4 regions of the Pelorhabdus sp. sgz311002 genome follow, and region 1 is predicted to be linked to each of the others. Evidence: riboswitches for the same ligand, from Rfam matches in the RefSeq annotation. Region 1 holds a riboswitch; each other region holds the start of a gene.
The links. A riboswitch is a leader RNA that binds a small molecule or an ion and turns the genes downstream of it on or off. The one in region 1 is predicted to bind cobalamin.

Region 1 (4,287 bases):
ACAGGAGCTTGCCGATTTACTTGTCATGGCGATTCCTACGGGCGTTGCTGAGGCAGCGGCGCTGATTTTTGATGAAGAGCGGTGGCGGTGGTTTAAACGATTTGCCACGCAAGAAGTAAACTTCTATACCACGAAAATACGACTTGACTTTATTCGATATTTTAAAAGCTATGGCTTTTTAGGCACTGGTACTTGTGATGAGAAGACGATTTTTTGGATGCCTACTGGTGTGAAGCAGGCTTTTCAGGCTTTAAATGAAGGCAAGCTTTATGAAATGATCAGGCAAAATACTGAGTGGATTTATGCTACACAGGGTTTACTTTATTATTATGGCTTGTTGGAAAAAGATCAGCTTGTAGCGCTCGTGCAGGAAAAAGGGATTGTTGCAACGCAGGATATTTCCCGTTATTTGGCGGTCATTGCTGAAGCTGCGGCTTGCTATGGTCAAATTGTAATTGATAAAGAGGTTTATGCCGATTATCGTGTGAAAGATCGGGCCTATATTCTAGGAGAACAGAAAAGTCGTGCTGAACTTCCTTACTGTTCCTTTTTAAAGCAGCAATTTGTGAAGGCTGGTAAACCCGGTTTTGTTGATAAAAACTCTGCTTCAGAGAATTTCCTGCGCTTTATGAAAGAGTGCTATTCGCTCAATCGGGAAGAGGCGGCGGCATTAGCCGAAGATTGTTTTTATATTATCAACAATAGTAAAGGCAGTGGCGATCTCTTAGCTTACTTATCAAAAGGGTATGAGTTTCCTAGTGACTCTTTTCAAGATACCTTACTTCCCTATGTGGCAGCGCTTCATAATCAGACGCGCATGTGGGTGTTGAAGGGGTATAAACCGGTAGAACTTGTGGAGGATGAATCGGCGAAATTGCAGCCTTGTCAGGAACTGAGCAACGTAAATGAGGCGGTGCCAGTCAAGATCGGTCGCAATGATCCTTGCCCTTGTAATAGCGGGAAAAAATACAAAAAGTGCTGCGGCAAATAGCTGCAAAAAGCCCAGCTTTTCTATTTATAGAGAGCTGGGCATACTTGTAGTTCTAGTCGGATTTGTTTGACTTTTTTGCAAACAAGTGATATAAATAAGTTACATTAACTGTTATTTCATAATTGCATAAGATTGAAATAGGTGCCCATAGGGCTTAATAGGGAAGTCCGGTGCAAGGCCGGCGCGGTCCCGCCACTGTAATGGGAAGCGAAACCAGAAAATGCCACTGAGACGATTGTCTTGGGAAGGTTTGGATGAGCGATGATCCAGAGTCAGGAGAACTGCCTGTTTAACAATCACCGTTTTAACCCACGAGCGATGGGGAGGGGATTAAAGAGTTCGATCTTTTTTTCCTGGCCAAAAGCCAGGATTTTTGATTTCAGCGCTCTTTTGAAATAAGACCTTTCTTGCTTTAAGAAAGGTTTTTTTATGACCTATTTTTAATTTATGGAGGTTTTTGCAATGGCAGGTATTTTTTATGGTGTGGGCGTAGGCCCTGGAGATCCGGAGCTTCTTACATTAAAAGCGATTAATTTGATTAAGTCGGCTGATATTATTATTGCGCCAAAAACGGAGAAGAAAGAAGGCAGTGTGGCGCTTACAATTGCTAAACCTTATATTAAGGACACGGCTGAAATTGCAACTCTTGTATTTCCTATGGTTTCCGACCAAACTCAATTGAATGATGCCTGGGCTAGTAATAAGGAAACAATCGTGAACTATTTAGATGAAGGAAAGACGGTTGTCTTTTTAACTTTGGGCGATCCTATGTTCTACAGTACTTATATTTATGTATACAGACTGTTAAAAGACTGTGGACATCCCATTGAAACGATTCCTGGCATTACGGCTTTCTGCGCCATTGGCAGCAAATTAGGTTATCCTATCGTCGAAGGGGACGATGTACTGAATATTATTCCAGCCACGATGGAAGAAGAAAAAATGGAACAGGCTTTCGCTACAGCCGATAATGTAGTGCTTATGAAAGTTTATAAAAATTTCCCGCAGGTTTTGGAAAAATTAAAACGTCATGGCTTGGCCAAACAAGCTGTCATGATCAGCCGCTGCGGCCTAGACGGCGAACAAGTGGTACATAACTTGTCTGATCTGAATGATGATCATAAACTGAACTATTTATCAACCATTGTAGCAAGACGGGGCTAATCGCTTCCTGCATCTAACGGAGCAGCGAAAGGAAGAGACTGCAATGAAAAAGTATATGTTTTTGCTGGCACTCCTTTGTGGCGTGGCAGCACTTTTCTTTGCCGGCTGTGGTGCGCAAAAATCTGCCGATCAAGGGAAAGACGGGAATTATTTAACCATACAAGATAATGCCGGACGCACAGTTACTTTAACGAAAAAACCGGAAAAAGTCGTAGTGCTTTCTACCTCTTTTTTAGATCTATTATATTCTGTCGATGGGAAAGCCGCAGGCAGGCCCAGTTCTAAAACGGAATCGGTGCCAGAGGCTGCTGCTTCTGTGCCGGAAGTCGGCTTTGTCTATAATGTGAATTTAGAAAAAGTAATGGCTTTGCAACCGGATTTAGTCATTGCCGTGCAGGGAATGCATGAAAAGCTTTTGCCAACGCTGGAAAGTAATCACATTCCGGTTTTGCTTTTGAAATATAAGACGTTAGAAGATACGCTGACAACGATTACTTTACTTGGTAAGATTGTCGGGACAGAGAGCAAAGCTTCTCAATTAGTACAATCCATTCAAGACAAAATCAGCGCCATAAAAGCCAAAGTGCCGCAAGGACCGCCGTTGAAGGTGGCGATTTTGCATGCTACGTCGAAAAGTGTAACAGTCGAGCTTGATAATACGATTGCTGGCAGTATAGCGAAACGTCTGGGCCTTGTCAATGTTGCTTCGGGAACGACGGCGCCTGATAAAGACAGTGATAATGTGCCTTATAGTTTAGAGAAACTGGTGGATTCCAATCCTGATATGGTTTTTGTGGTCACCATGGGCAATGCCGCGGAAATTGGCGCAAGGATGAAAAGCGATGTAGAAAGTAATCCAGCTTGGAGTACTCTCGCTGCTGTGAAAAATCAGAAGGTTTACTTTTTGCCGTCTGATTTGTTTTTGCTCAATCCTGGTCTGAAAATTCCTGATGCTGTAGAATATATGGCTAAAATCGTCTATCCTGAGGTGTATGGCCGTGTTCAATAAACGAAACTTTTCTTCTGGTGATGGTCGACTTGGGCGTCGCGTACTTGTTTTAGCTTTGCTTGTTCTGGCTTTTGCCGCTTCCTTTGTCTATAGTTTAGCTACAGGCGCTGTAACAATTTCCTGGCAGGAAATTGTTACAACGCTTTTTTCGCAAGGGGCGGGAAATCCGATTATTTTTAATATTCGATTGCCGCGCACACTTGTAGGCGCTTTAGTGGGACTGAATCTAGCCTTATCTGGGGCTATTTTGCAGTCGATCATGAAAAGTCCTTTGGCAGATCCCCACATTATTGGCGTTTCCTCTGGGGCTGGTCTTGCTGGTATTTTAATTTTGATTTTATTCCCTCACTGGGAGTATTTACTCACGCCAGTAGCTTTTTGCGGTGCCATGGCGGCGACGATGGCAATTTATATTTTGGCCTGGAAAGGCGGCATTCGTCCGGTACGGATTATTTTAGCGGGGGTAGCTGTTTCGGCTTTTCTGGGAGCAGGCATTGCTGGTTTATTAGTCTTCTTTAGTGATCGGGTTCATGGCGCTCTTATGTGGATGGTTGGCGGGCTATCGGCAAGAAGCTGGCCCCATTTTTATGCCATGCTGCCTTACACGATACTTGGCTCTCTCGTGGCTTTTTTCAGTACGCGTAGCTTAAATGTATTAGAACTCGGCGATGAAGTGGCTGCTGGTTTGGGACTTGCTGTCGAGAGAACGCGTCTCTTACTCACTGCTGTGGCCGCGCTGCTAGCGGCTAGCGCTGTCAGTGTAGCTGGACTGCTTGGCTTTGTGGGCCTGGTAGTGCCGCACGCAGCAAGACTGCTTATTGGTTCTGATTATCGTTATGTGCTGCCTGCTTCCGCGTTGCTAGGTGCGGCGGTTGTGACTTTTAGCGATACAATGGCCCGAACGGTTTTTGCGCCAGTGGAACTGCCTGTGGGCATTATTATGGCTTTTGCTGGCGCTCCCTTTTTCCTCTATCTATTAAGGAGGGAACCGTAATGCTTATAGCGCAGAATGTAACCGTTCAGTTTGGCGCGAAACTTTTGTTCCAGGATTTATCTTTGACGATTCAAGAAGGTACGATCGTTTCGATTATTGGGCCAAATGGGTCTGGCAAGAGTACTTTTT
Region 2 (4,287 bases), on a different contig from region 1:
CACATCAGATAAACCAAAACCTACTTTTATGCTGTTCTTACGATCTTCATAGCTAATCTTATGAATATCCTGTTCCCGCTCGCCATTATAGCCCAAATAATAATAAGGTTTCAGCGTAATATATTGACGATTTTGCGTCAAAAACGTACCGTTAAATAACGGATTTCCATTGCGATCATAGGCATAAGTAAACGGATCATTATAAGAATAACGATAATTATTATGTAAATAAGAATAGGACATCACTTGATCTGGTGTAAGATCATAATCAAAATCGACATAATACTTTTCACTCAATTTACTCTTAGTTCCACGTCCACCGATTAAATAGCTTCCGTTGCTCAATTGCGGTACTTGTAGTGTTGTCGCCGCTGTACCTGTCGTTTTTCCGTCTACCGTATAATAATACCCGCGATAACCGTCAGTAGAATTTTTTTCATAACCAGCATTAAAAGAAAATTGTTCGCTCATCCGCCCTTCTACTCGTATGCTTTTCTGTTCGGTATTCTGACTGCCTGAGGACAAATTCACTTCTGTCTTAGATTCGCCAACAGGTAGTTTTGATTTTTTAGTAATAATATTAATAACACCAGCTACAGCATGACCGCCATATAAAGAAGAACTCGCGCCGCGTACAATTTCAATTCTTGCCACATCACTGACTGGAAAGGAATCCCAAGCAACACTCCCATCAAAAGACGTATTTACTGGCTGTCCATTATATAGAACAAGAATGTTTTTACTGCCAAATCCGCGTACTGATAAACCGTCTTTCACTTCGGCTGTCGGTGACATATATAACCCTACTTCATTTTGCAACGCTTCACGCACACTGAAAACATTACGTTTTTTTAAATCTTCTGCCGTAATAATCGTGACATTGGCTGGCACATTTTTCACTTTTTCTGTAATACGAGTAGCTGTAACAGTCACATCGTCTAACATAAATTCTTCAGTCGGTGCGGCTTGCACGATACCCCCTATCGTCAATGATGTCAATAACATAAGGCCCATACTTGTTTTAGCGCACTTCATTTTTTCATTACTCCTTCATAATGATATTTTAGCCAAGACCCCCACTTTAAAATTTTACGGTTAACGTAGTCGTAAAGCGGTTTCTGTCAGTAGACGCCCCGGAATGATTCACCGCTTTAATTTTTTTATAATCATAATCGCCAATCTTCAGCGAAATATTCTTATCGAATTTATGAATCCAGGCAATCGAATAACCCTGGGCATTGCTATTAGGATAGGCGCTCATTTCTGTAGCATTATAATCCGTCATAACCGCCTGATCTTCCACGTAATAATAGCTGGCAGTCAAGGTATTTTTAGTATCAACTGTGTATTTTAAGGACATTTGCATTGCCTGATTTTCAGCCTTAGCACTTGATTTTAAAAGTTCTGCCGAAATTCCCACTTTATCATTCACAGCTCTACTGCCATAAACGCTCACATAATTAACCGTACTATCTGCGAAAGCATAGCGTGATCGCGTATCACTCCCATAGGAAGTTCTTGCCAACATCACCCCAAGAGAAGATTGTTCATCTGGCGCATAGGTTCCTTGCAATACATAAAATTTATCATTCGAAAGATTGCCTTGATAGTTCGTCTTTGCACCAATAAAATTCAGATTCACTGCACCAACTTGTTTCGAAACAGACATAGCATAAGGTAAAGCATGACGGCCAATATACGTATTGTCATAAACAAGACCGCCTCCTAAAGTAAGGCCTTGCAACCCGAGCACATATTTATAACCAGCATTTTGATATTTGATACCGAAAGCATCTAAAGCACTATTCTCTTGCTTCGTATTGCAAAAATAGTCAGCTGAAAAGACGCCATAATTATTATTTAATCTCTGATAAGTAAACCGTGTATAGGCCGATACATTTTCTGCAACCGGAAGAGTCGCATTTAAGGTCAAAGTTGTTTTTATGCCAGTGCGACTCCGATTCCCTGGATTTTCATCATGCTGAGAACGAGCATGCACCACTAGACTTCCGTCAAATTGCACACCATCTGGTTGGGCAGCAGCCGCCGCTTGGTTCATAGCCAATAATAAAGTGAAAGTTGTAATTCCTAATATCTTTTGCTTCAAACGAAAATCCTCCTCAAGTATCATTTCAAGATTATGCCAATCCTTTTTCCATATGTACAATCTGTTCAGGCCCATCTTCTTCTAAGATAATCTTGAACCCCTGTTTTTTCCAAAAAGCAAAACCGCCTGGCAAAAAATGATGTGTATGAAGGTAAACTTTTGTATAGTTTTGGTCACTTGCAAAAGATGACATAGTCTGTACCAATTGCGCACCAATCCCTTGGCGTCGAAAATTTTGTGATACATAGCAACGACCAAACTCAGCAGTTGTCGGTAAATGATACAAATTTTTCAATAAGGCAATTCGATCATTATACCTACACGCAGCCCCGGTGCCAATCAATTCTCCTGTCGACAAAAAAGCTCCCCATAAATTACAATCTTCAGGTTGAATATAAGTGCGCTGCAAAGCTGCTACATCAGTCATATTTACACGTTTCCCCTTATGACAAAACAGTTCTACTAGCTGACTTTCCAAAAAGCTCTGTACCTTTAAAATTTCTTCCGCTAAAACTGGTCGTACTAAAATTTGCTTTTCTTCCACCCTTTAAACTCCCCCTGTACTAAATTGTTTAATATACTCATGCCGCCGCAATAAAAAAGCTCCTGCCAAAAGGGCAGGAGCTAGCGCAAAATCCTCTATACTGCTTAGGGCAAGAACAGAGCGCAATCACCTCCCCATCACTCGTGGGTGAGAAAAAATAAAACACTTCCTAATGAGATTAGGAAGTGTAAGCGCTCAAGTCATAGCCATAGCAAAAAAAGAAGCTAAGTTATTGTAGCAAAATCCCCTCCCTATCGTTCGTAGGTAAAAATGGTGATTATTGAACAGGCAGTTCTCCTGGCTCTGGATCATCGCGCCCTCAAACCTTCCCAGAACAATATGTTCCAGTGGCATATCTTGAGATTGCTCCCCATTACAGTGGCGGGACCGCGCCGGTATTTCACCGGTCTTCCCTATTAAGCCTTGCGGCACCTATCCTAAAAATTATTTAATTAATTAATAAATTCTTTATTTTATAATAACAACATTACCCATTTTTGTCAAATTGATAAAAATAGGCACAGCGTCCTTTTTATTACTAGAGGAAACTATCGCAAAACAGGCTAGATTCCGCAGAACCTAGCCTGTTTCTTTTGCCTATATTATATGCTTAGCCGACTACAACAAGCGGAGTACCAGCCTGTACAGGATCGCCAGCTTTGACTAGAATTTCTTTTACCACGCCATCAGCGCTGGAAAGAACAGGATTATGCATTTTCATAGCTTCCATAACGATCAGTTCCTGACCATTTTTTACAGCATCGCCAACATTGACTTTAACACTAATAATTTTACCAGGCATAGGCGAAGCAACTTTCGTGCCAGGGCCGCCAGCCTTTGGAGCTGCTTTCGGTGCTGGTGCAGGAGCTGCTGCTACAGGAGCAGGAGCTGCTTTCGGTGCTGCTACAGGAGCTGCTGCTTTAGGAGCGGCAGGTGCTGCCACGCCGCCGATTTCTTCTACAGCAACTTCATAGGTCTGACCATTTACTGTAATTGAATAGTTTTTCATGATAAATCCCCCTTTGGTGTCATACAATCATTGTTTACTGCTCAAAAACCGTTCATAACATCCTGGCGGCCAGCGGTTACCCACGCATCGCTGCCACGCCGAATACTTACGATAGTTACAGAAGCGCTACCAGAAATAGCGGCAATCGCTGCCGTAATCACGGCAACCAGCTCACTATCATCTTCTTGCTGTACAGAAGCCGTAGCAACTGCTGGAGTTGCAGGCGTTGCCGCCATAGCTGCAGGAGTAGTCGGCTGATTCTGCTCTTCCTTTTTTTCTTGCGCTTCTGATGTTACTTTCCAAATATAGCAAACGATAAGAATCACAATCAAGGCTATAAAAAATGTCAACATGAGGTATTTCCTCCTTTAATTAGTGAACGCCTAGGAGCGCCAGCATGATACCACCGGAAATAGCCGTACCAAATACACCAGCAAGGTTTGGTCCCATAGCATGCATAATCAAGAAGTTGTATGGATTTTCTTTTAAAGCAACTACGTGAGCAACACGCGCTGCGATAGGTACCGAAGCAATACCAGCTGAACCGATCAACGGATTGATTTTGCCGCCGGAAACTCTGTACATGATACGTCCGCCAATAATACCGGAGAAAGTACCGCCAGCAAA
Region 3 (4,287 bases), on a different contig from region 1:
TTCCAGCCCTTTGCAGATGGCCCGAATCAGCCTTTCTTGAAATAAGGGGTTTTGCAAAAACTTTTCTTCTGATAAATTGGATAAAAAAGCAGGTTCAATCTGTATCGCAGGAACATTCGATTGCTGCAACAAGTAAAGATCGGAAGGCTCATAGCCGCGATCTAAAAGTGTGCAGGTTCTAGTTATTTCCTGATGCACGCAAGCTGCTAGTTTTTCGCTTGCTTCGTCATCAGACTTATAAAGGGTAGCCGTACCGCCTACGCTCGTGTCATAAAATCCATTTAGATGAATACTGATAAAGGCTCTGGCTATATGTTTATTGGCAATCGCTGTCCTGGCAAAAAGTTCATCGGAAATGGATGAGGCATTCGCGCAGACACACTGATCATCGTAATGCGTCAAAAGTACAACAGCGCCCTGTTGCTTAAGCCTATCATGAAGTCGACAGGCAAGCTGCATGGTCACTTCTTTTTCGGTACAACCGCTAGGACTAACCACGCCTTCGTCAGAACCGCCATGGCCTGGATCAATTACAATCATCTTTCCTGATAAAGGATTTTGTTCATTCATTCTATCTACCCCTTATATTTTGCACTTAAGATTGTCTACATTCTTGGCAAAGCCTAGAACTCCTCTGCCTTAAATCATAATATGGCAAAATTGCGACAAAACTCCCAGACTCGCTTAAACCCAGCGATTCGCATCGAAGAAGATTTATATGTATCGGATAGAGGAACCACGCTGAATTTGTCCAATTATTCAAACATAACCTGAAAATAGGAACTGATAACAGCGAGGTGAAAACTATGGCTGCAGAACCGCTGCCCAAAATTCTCATTGTCGATGATGAAGAAAACTACTTAAACTCTCTGCGCCGCATTTTACAAGCAACCTTTACAGTTACCACAACGCGCGACCCCTTACAGGCTTTAAAATTAGTGGAACATCATGGCCCATTTACTGTTATTATTTCCGATTTTCGCATGCCTGTTATGAATGGCATTGAATTATTTTCGCGCATCTTAGCACTTGACAATGAAGCCCAGCGCATTTTGATTACCGGTCACGCCGAGCTGCAAATGACCATTGATGCCATTAACCATGGTAAAATCAATGCTTTTTTAACCAAACCTACGCCAGCTTCGGCCATTCGTTCTGTCGTGTTAAGCGCCTTGCACGCCTATCAAAAACAAAAAGAATCAAAGAATCTCCCTGTTAACAATTCACACCAGACTGCCGCCCCCACTTTGGAAAAGGACGCTCCCAATATTCTCTTAACAGTAAAAGAAAAGGAGATTCTACAACTAGTCGCCAGAGGTCATTCGAATGCTGAAATCGCCCAAGAGCTTCATATTACGGTCGGTACAGTCAAAACCCATCTCAACAATCTCTTTAGTAAATTTGCTGTAAGCAATCGTAGTAAATTAGCTGCTCTTGGCACAGAGTTCGGTTTTATAAAGTAACAGTCTATTCTCGCACGGCTTTATCTTGTCGCAATGCCCCTGGCCCATCCTGCGCCACAGAAACTTCAGCCTCGCCAAAAGTTTTCATATCACTCAAAACATGCAAAGAAGCATTAAAGAGTGAAAATCCTAGCAAAGCGCCCATTCCCGCAGGCTTCGTAAGCTGCAATGAGAAATAAGCGCAAAGGTCTAGTTGCGTCAGCGCTCCTGTCGCTTCTGCCGTAAAGGGCAAATGAGATGCCACCAAATGGTCTTTTACCGTCGAATTCAGCTCAACAGCAACCAAAGCAGCTGCTAAAGCAGCGTCATCGTCTAAAACAACTGCGCAACCATAGCTGGCAGCACCTAAAATTAGGCCTGCTAAAAAGCAGATGTTCTGTGAATGTTCGAGTCTTGCCAATCGTGGCAGTAAGGTTTGGCCGTCGCTTCGGGCAAGCAGGGTCTTGGCTGCAGCCATCTCTTGACTTACAAGTTCTAGGCTGCCAATGCCAATAATCTCGTTTGATAGAGCGGCTTGCTTGCTAAAGTCAACTCCCGCCTGAACCAACTGCCTCACACCTTGTTCTGTAGGAAATTCGGACGCTTCTTCGTGACGGCAAACAAGAATCTCTGCGCCAAAATGCTTGCTAAAGGCTTGAAGCACTTTGAACTTTGCTACAAACTCATTCTCGTTTTCGCTGGATTGGCAAGGACCTGTTAAAATCAACTTCTTGTCGCAAGATCGGGGCCGTGGCTGACCGATAATGCCTGCTAGCTTTCGCCCAAGTTCTTCAAATGCTTTAAGACTCCCCAAAGGCTTGGTTAAATTGTCAAGACGAAGTTGGCATTTTTCCATAGCCGCCTCATCTAAGGGCCTAATACTTGGCAGCTCCGACTCGCTCTGATCTATTGCAGCTAAATTTTGCCGCCAAAAACTGAGGCCCTCTGCTGACTTAAGCCAGTCGCCATCAAAGAGACGACACGCGCCCTTTAATAAATCAACAACGACGGAGGCGCCGATCGCCTCGCCAAGTCTTACGCCAACATCCACACACGCTTCCAGTCCAAGAAAAGATAAGGCAATGCGATGAGCTGGTTCTCCTGACAAATGGGATGACAAAATATAGGGCTGACAACGCGGTGAAATCGCATAGGCAATCATCGCCGCAGCTGTTGTATTCAGTCCGTCGATCACAACAGCCGCACGGTTTGCAGCGCAACCTAAAACAACGCCTGCTAAAGCCCCGATTTCAAACCCGCCAATCTTGCTAAGTACATCGAGACCATCACCGCAATCAATCTGATTTATAGCCAGAGCCTTGCGAACAACCTCAACTTTCACCTTCATGCGACTATCTGATATTCCAGTTCCCCGACCAGTTACAACTTCTGGAGCTAAGCCAGTAAAAGCTGCTACAATCGCTGCACTAGCCGTAGTATTGCCAATTCCCATTTCGCCAAGACAAAAGCAAGTATAACCTTGTCTTACTCTTTCTGTGACCAGAGCAATCCCTGCTTCGACAGCGGCAATCGCTTCTTGCCGCGTCATTGCTGGACCTTCCGTAAAATCTTTCGTGCCATAGGCAATTTTTCGTTGCACAAGACCTGGCACAAAGGATAAATCTCCCGCTATACCCATATCGACAACCACAAGATCGGAACCGGAATAATTAGCAAAAGCATTGGCCGTACCGCCTTGGGCTAGCAGATAATTTGCCGTCATTTCTTTAGTGGTCTCGATCGGATAGGCACTAATACCTTGTTTGGCAACGCCATGATCGGCTGATGCCAAGATAATAGCGCTTTTAGGCGCAAGCGGCCTTTCCTGCCGAGTGATGCCAGCATATTGAACCACCATTTCCGCCAGTTTCCCTAGCTGGCCTTTACTTGACGAAAGTTCCTGCAAATGTCCATTTGCTTGCGCCATAGCGGCTTGGTCAAGCGGCTCTATGTTTTGTATTGCTTGTTGTAATAAATCCACCGAATCTCCCCCATTATCACGATAAATTTTTCATAAAAAAAAGACTTTTGGGAGTTATCGTTCCCAAAAGTCTTTTTTTCCATAAAGACTATCTTACAGTTTAGGCAGGTTTCCTGGCTCCCGATTCATTAGTATCCACGCCTTCCCCGATAGCTGAGTGGCAATTTGTGGAACCTCCTCGGTACAGTGGCGGGCCCGCGCTTACACATGGAAAACCATGCTCAGACTTCCCTATTATCCGCTTTTACCTTCCAAAAGCGGCACCTAAACTAAATTATCTAATTGCCAAAATTATAGCAAGCCGTTGTAAAGGCGTCAAGACTCTTAAAGAAAAACAAGAATAATTTTTGCAATTTTCCTACTAAAAAAAGGAGTTCGCGCTGAAATCGCAAATATTATAGAATAATATTTTTCTTCATTTTTCGACAATTATGTAGAATCGAAAGATTCAAAGGAGGACCCTATGAAACTAGACACGCTAAGCCGTCAGTTTCGTGCGTGGACAATTTTACTAATTTTAGCGCCCAGCCTCCTCACGATGGCAATTTATGCAGCAAATCAAGTCAAACTTACCAAACAGCAGAATTTAGAACTCATCAGCCAACGGGTCGCTTTTCAGGAACGCCTGATTAACTACTGGCTAGATGAACGGGCCAATGACATTCTCAGTCTAAGTGAAATAGAATCCATTCGCCAGCTTGATTATAAGCAATTCTATGATATGCTGCAGTCAGTACAGCATAGTAATAAAAATTTTGATTCTCTATCGTATATTGACAAAGACGGTTACTTCCGTTTTTCTACGCTCAATCGTCCGATTCAATTTCCCCAAGCAACCAATCAGCCTTACTATCAAGCCGCCCT
Region 4 (4,287 bases), on a different contig from region 1:
CAGTTTTCGTATGGCAGACAGTGAGAGCAAGGGTGGCGACGAATTTTTATATAATGTGCGAACGCAAGACGTGATTGTGCGTGGCGATCACACTTTGAAATATCAATTTATCCCCCAGTTTTTACACATTATTGACGACTTACATGTGCGCTTAGGTATGGGGACGTTAGGGAGAAAATTTTTAGGCTTTATTTGTGCTGTTAGCGCTTTGTCAATTTTTACAGGTTTTAGACTATATGGTCCGTTCTGGGAAAAAACGACAATCGTGGGCGTACGAAACTCTTATCAATATTGGAGTCGACTACACAATCTTACTGGCGTTATTGTAGGAATCTGGGGGTTGATATTAAGTATAAGTGGTATCGGTCTTGTCCTATTTTCTATGGCGTACAATACCTATATTTCTGCGGCAAAAACAGAAGCAAAGCAATTTTTTTCAGGTTATGAGCAAACACATGTCCAACAATCGCCGATGCAAGCCTTAGCTATTGTAAGAAAGAATTTTCCTGATTATGTAGTCGTTTCATTACGGATGCCCGAGGCGAAATCGGTGATATATAGTTTTTATATAAAACCAGTTGTCCAGACGCCTTATCGCACGGGACAAACTGTTTTTGTTTCAGCTTATGGCACTAACGATTTGTCGACACCAGGATTTTATGTTAAACCTTTAGCCTGGTATATGGCAATCAGAGCATTTGTTTTGAACTTACATTTTCATAATCATCAGGGATTTTTGCTTAAGGTGATTTGGACCAGCTACATTTTATTAACAATGTTTTTAATTGTTACTGGGCTTGGCTTAGCTTTGAGGCGACAGCAAAAGAAGTTTTTTGCCATACACCCTGTAATCAGTGTGCGGGCTGGTAAAAGTAGGATTGTGCCCAACTATTTCATGCTTAGTGTAGTGTTTTTAAGTGTATTCGGTTTTATTGCGCCGCTTTATGGTGGGATGGACGATATTGCGGCAGTCGCATTGTTGGTTCCGCTTGTGCTTTTGGGGACGATATGGTATAAAGACAGATAATGTTTCTATACCACCATGTAGCGAAAGAAGGCTGATGATTTATGAAGGGATATGTCCAAATTTATACGGGAGATGGTAAAGGAAAAACAACCGCGGCAATTGGTTTAACCATTCGTGCTTTAGGCGCGGGAAAACGCGTACTTTTCTTGCAGTTTATGAAATCAAAAAGTTATAGTGAGCATCTCGTATTGAAAAACCTATCACCGAATTTGACGGTTGAAACAATAGGAAAACCTTTCTTTATTGCGAAGGAGGGAAGCTTAAGTCCGGAAGAATTAGCCCAATGGAGTGATGAAGTCGTTGTTTTTCCGCAGGGAAAGCCGCCCGAGGAATATAAAGCGCTTGCAGAACAAGGCGTGAAACGAGCCGAGGTAGCAGTAAGCAGCGGTGAATTTGATATGGTGATACTTGATGAACTTGTTGTGGCTAATTATTTCGAATTAGTGAGCGATCAACAGCTACAGTCAATATTAGCGAAACGATTAGAAACAGTCGAACTAATTCTTACGGGGCGAAAAGCTTCCAAGGCGCTTATGGAACAAGCCGATCTTGTGACAGAAATGACAGAAGTTAAGCATTATTATCAGCAAGGCGTTGAAGCTCGAAAAGGTATTGAAAATTAGCATAAGGGGAGACGAAGTATGGCAGCTGTAAAGTGCGCAAAATGTGGCAAGGTGTTTAATACGGAGGGGGCAATACTGAAACCGACAGGTGATGGTGCCTATGCAGAATGTTGTCCGCAATGTGGCAGCACGAATGTATATGGTGTTGATGATTTTCGAAATAACGACGATCGATTGTGGAAATGTTTTTAGGGCAGGATACTTTCCCAATGGAATTGATTGAGTATTGCGATTTGACAAAACTGGTTTTAAATGGTACCGTAAGGACGTAGATTTTATAGCAAAACTGAATAACGATAGAACAGGTGCCTGTAAAGGCTTAATAGGGAAGACCGGTGAAAAACCGGCGCGGTCCCGCCACTGTAATGGGGAGCAAACTCATGATATGCCACTGGGGTGAAAACCTTGGGAAGGTTTGAGCAAGCGATGATCCAGAGCCAGGAGAACTGCCTGTTTAATGATCACCGTTTTGACCTGCGAGCGATGGGGAGGCGATTGTAAGGACTTTTTATTTGTTTATTTATAGAAAAGTTGACTTATAGGCCTTTTATTTAAAGGGCCTATTTTTTATTGCAGAAATAGAAGAATCATATTCTTCTGTTCCCTACTAACAAGAAGGAAGGGCTTTTTATGCAACATAATGGTATGATTACGATCGCATTGCTTCTATTGGTTATATTGCTCACTATAGTTGGTTGTGGTAGTAATACAAGTAAAGTAGATATGACTAATCAGGCTTTTTTCTCAGTAACTGATGCAACAGGAAAGCAGATTATTGTTGAAAAGAAGCCGGAACGTATTGTTGTTTTATCTACCTCGATTTTAGATCTTTTATATGCAGTAGATGGAAAAGCGATTGGACGTCCTAGTTCTAAGAATGCCATTCTTCCGACAGGGGCTGAAAAGGCGGAAGAGATTGGTTACGTTTATAATGTTAACATGGAAAAAGTGATGGGCTTAAAGCCTGATGTTGTTATTGCTGTACAGGGGATGCACGAAAAACTTGTGCCAATGCTGGAGAGTAATCATATTCCTGTTCTAATATTAAAATACCGTACACTTGAGGATACTTATAATACGCTGCGAATCCTAGCTAAACTAAGCGGTACGCAAGAAAAAGGCGAAGCTGTTATAAGCGCTATGCAGGCGAAAATTCAATCTATAGTGCAAGATTTTTCTAAGGATAAGCCAAGAAAAGTCGTCATTTTACATGCGACAGCAAAAGATGTGACAGTTGAGCTTCCCCAAACAACAGCGGGGAGTGTGGCAAAGCTCTTAGGAATGGTGAATATTGCCACAGGAGAGCAGGCCATTAATGCGGAGAATGATATGACTCCTTTTAGTCTGGAAAAAATTGTACAGGAAGATCCTGATGATATTTTTGTCGTAACTATGGGAAAAATTGATGAAATTAAAGATCATATGAATCAAGAAATGGCTAGTAGTCCAGCTTGGAGCAGTCTGCGGGCTGTAAAGAATCAGCGAGTGCATTATCTGCCGCAGGATCTTTTCTTATTGAATCCGGGAATCAAAATGCCAGAAGCTGTGGATTACATGGCTAAAGAGGTACGATAATTCTAAAATTATGAGATGACTTATGAGGGAGAAGTTATGCGAGGGTTCTATCAATTGCATCGGTGGGTTAGCGTAGTTTGCACAATTTTTTTTCTGTTACTTTGCATAACCGGAATTCCGCTTATTTTTAAAGATGAAGTTCAGCAATGGAATCAGTTGGAACAGCGGGATGTGCCAACTCCACTTACCTATGATCAGATTTGGGATAGTATGCCAGTTGGTCACGATAAGCTTAAAAATACATATCCGCAAAAAGTAATTAAGAGTATTACAGCCCAACCCGAGAAGGGACGATTGCTTTTTCGGGTGCAAGATCAAGCGGATCATCGCCAAGTAGCGGCAAGGATGAGCATGGGGGGCGAACAGCTTGCCTATGAAGCAGCAGTAGACCAATTATATAGAGCAAATGGCGGGAACGATAAATATCCAGCTATAAAGAATTTTATGCACTGGATGCATATTTTACATTTGCGTTTGGCTTTAGGCAGCGGCGGAATGCTTCTGTTAGGAATAATATGCGCTCTAAGTTTAGCGGCTATTCTTTCCGGTATGTGGCTATATGGCCCGTTTTCTCGTAATACCTTGTTTGGTATGTGCCGCAGAGAACCTAAGCGTCGGTTTTACCTTGACTGGCATCGCTACACAGGAGTGCTGACTTTTATGTGGGCTTCCGTTATGTGTATTAGTGGAATTGCCATTGTATGGTTTTCTTTTGCCTATAACAGCTATATAGCTACTGTTACCAGTGAGGCGGCGCAAAAAATATCTATTAAGACAGAGTTATCACAGCCGCGGTCTTTGCGAGATGCAATGCTATATATGGAACAGACTTTTCCGAATGATTATATTTTGTCAGTTGATTTGCCACAGGAACATAGTAAAGTTGCCGCCTACACCTTTTATATTACAGAAAAGCAAGAACATCCGGCGGAACACATGGGACAGCTTGTGTTTTTATCGGCATTTACAGCAACTTCTTCAGAATCATATACGAAACCTTTGCCAGGATATTTTTCCGTTTTTCCTTTTCTGATGGATTTGCATCTCCATAATCACGAGTCG

Region 2: linked by a shared signal. The riboswitch ahead of AC0NJP_RS07115 (GNAT family N-acetyltransferase) and the one ahead of cobI (precorrin-2 C(20)-methyltransferase) in region 1 are both predicted to bind cobalamin.
Region 3: linked by a shared signal. The riboswitch ahead of cobT (nicotinate-nucleotide--dimethylbenzimidazole phosphoribosyltransferase) and the one ahead of cobI (precorrin-2 C(20)-methyltransferase) in region 1 are both predicted to bind cobalamin.
Region 4: linked by a shared signal. The riboswitch ahead of AC0NJP_RS07090 (ABC transporter substrate-binding protein) and the one ahead of cobI (precorrin-2 C(20)-methyltransferase) in region 1 are both predicted to bind cobalamin.

Annotation. Positions count from the first base shown of each region.
Region 1 is NZ_JBWBCL010000008.1:88,616-92,902, reverse strand. Features, by position in the region: gene AC0NJP_RS12725 (YecA family protein) at 1-991, shown strand, start outside; cobalamin riboswitch at 1,114-1,294, shown strand; gene cobI (precorrin-2 C(20)-methyltransferase) at 1,454-2,155, shown strand; gene AC0NJP_RS12715 (ABC transporter substrate-binding protein) at 2,199-3,164, shown strand; gene AC0NJP_RS12710 (FecCD family ABC transporter permease) at 3,148-4,158, shown strand; gene AC0NJP_RS12705 (ABC transporter ATP-binding protein) at 4,158-4,287, shown strand, end outside.
Region 2 is NZ_JBWBCL010000003.1:276,776-281,062, forward strand. Features, by position in the region: gene AC0NJP_RS07105 (TonB-dependent receptor) at 1-1,035, opposite strand, end outside; gene AC0NJP_RS07110 (hypothetical protein) at 1,082-2,107, opposite strand; gene AC0NJP_RS07115 (GNAT family N-acetyltransferase) at 2,139-2,651, opposite strand; cobalamin riboswitch at 2,922-3,102, opposite strand; gene AC0NJP_RS07120 (biotin/lipoyl-containing protein) at 3,262-3,660, opposite strand; gene AC0NJP_RS07125 (OadG family transporter subunit) at 3,702-4,013, opposite strand; gene AC0NJP_RS07130 (sodium ion-translocating decarboxylase subunit beta) at 4,033-4,287, opposite strand, start outside.
Region 3 is NZ_JBWBCL010000004.1:259,667-263,953, reverse strand. Features, by position in the region: gene AC0NJP_RS08895 (N-acetylmuramoyl-L-alanine amidase family protein) at 1-570, opposite strand, end outside; gene AC0NJP_RS08890 (response regulator transcription factor) at 807-1,463, shown strand; gene cobT (nicotinate-nucleotide--dimethylbenzimidazole phosphoribosyltransferase) at 1,468-3,423, opposite strand; cobalamin riboswitch at 3,510-3,706, opposite strand; gene AC0NJP_RS08880 (cache domain-containing protein) at 3,887-4,287, shown strand, end outside.
Region 4 is NZ_JBWBCL010000003.1:271,093-275,379, reverse strand. Features, by position in the region: gene AC0NJP_RS07100 (PepSY-associated TM helix domain-containing protein) at 1-1,027, shown strand, start outside; gene AC0NJP_RS07095 (cob(I)yrinic acid a,c-diamide adenosyltransferase) at 1,069-1,650, shown strand; cobalamin riboswitch at 1,937-2,118, shown strand; gene AC0NJP_RS07090 (ABC transporter substrate-binding protein) at 2,281-3,225, shown strand; gene AC0NJP_RS07085 (PepSY-associated TM helix domain-containing protein) at 3,262-4,287, shown strand, end outside.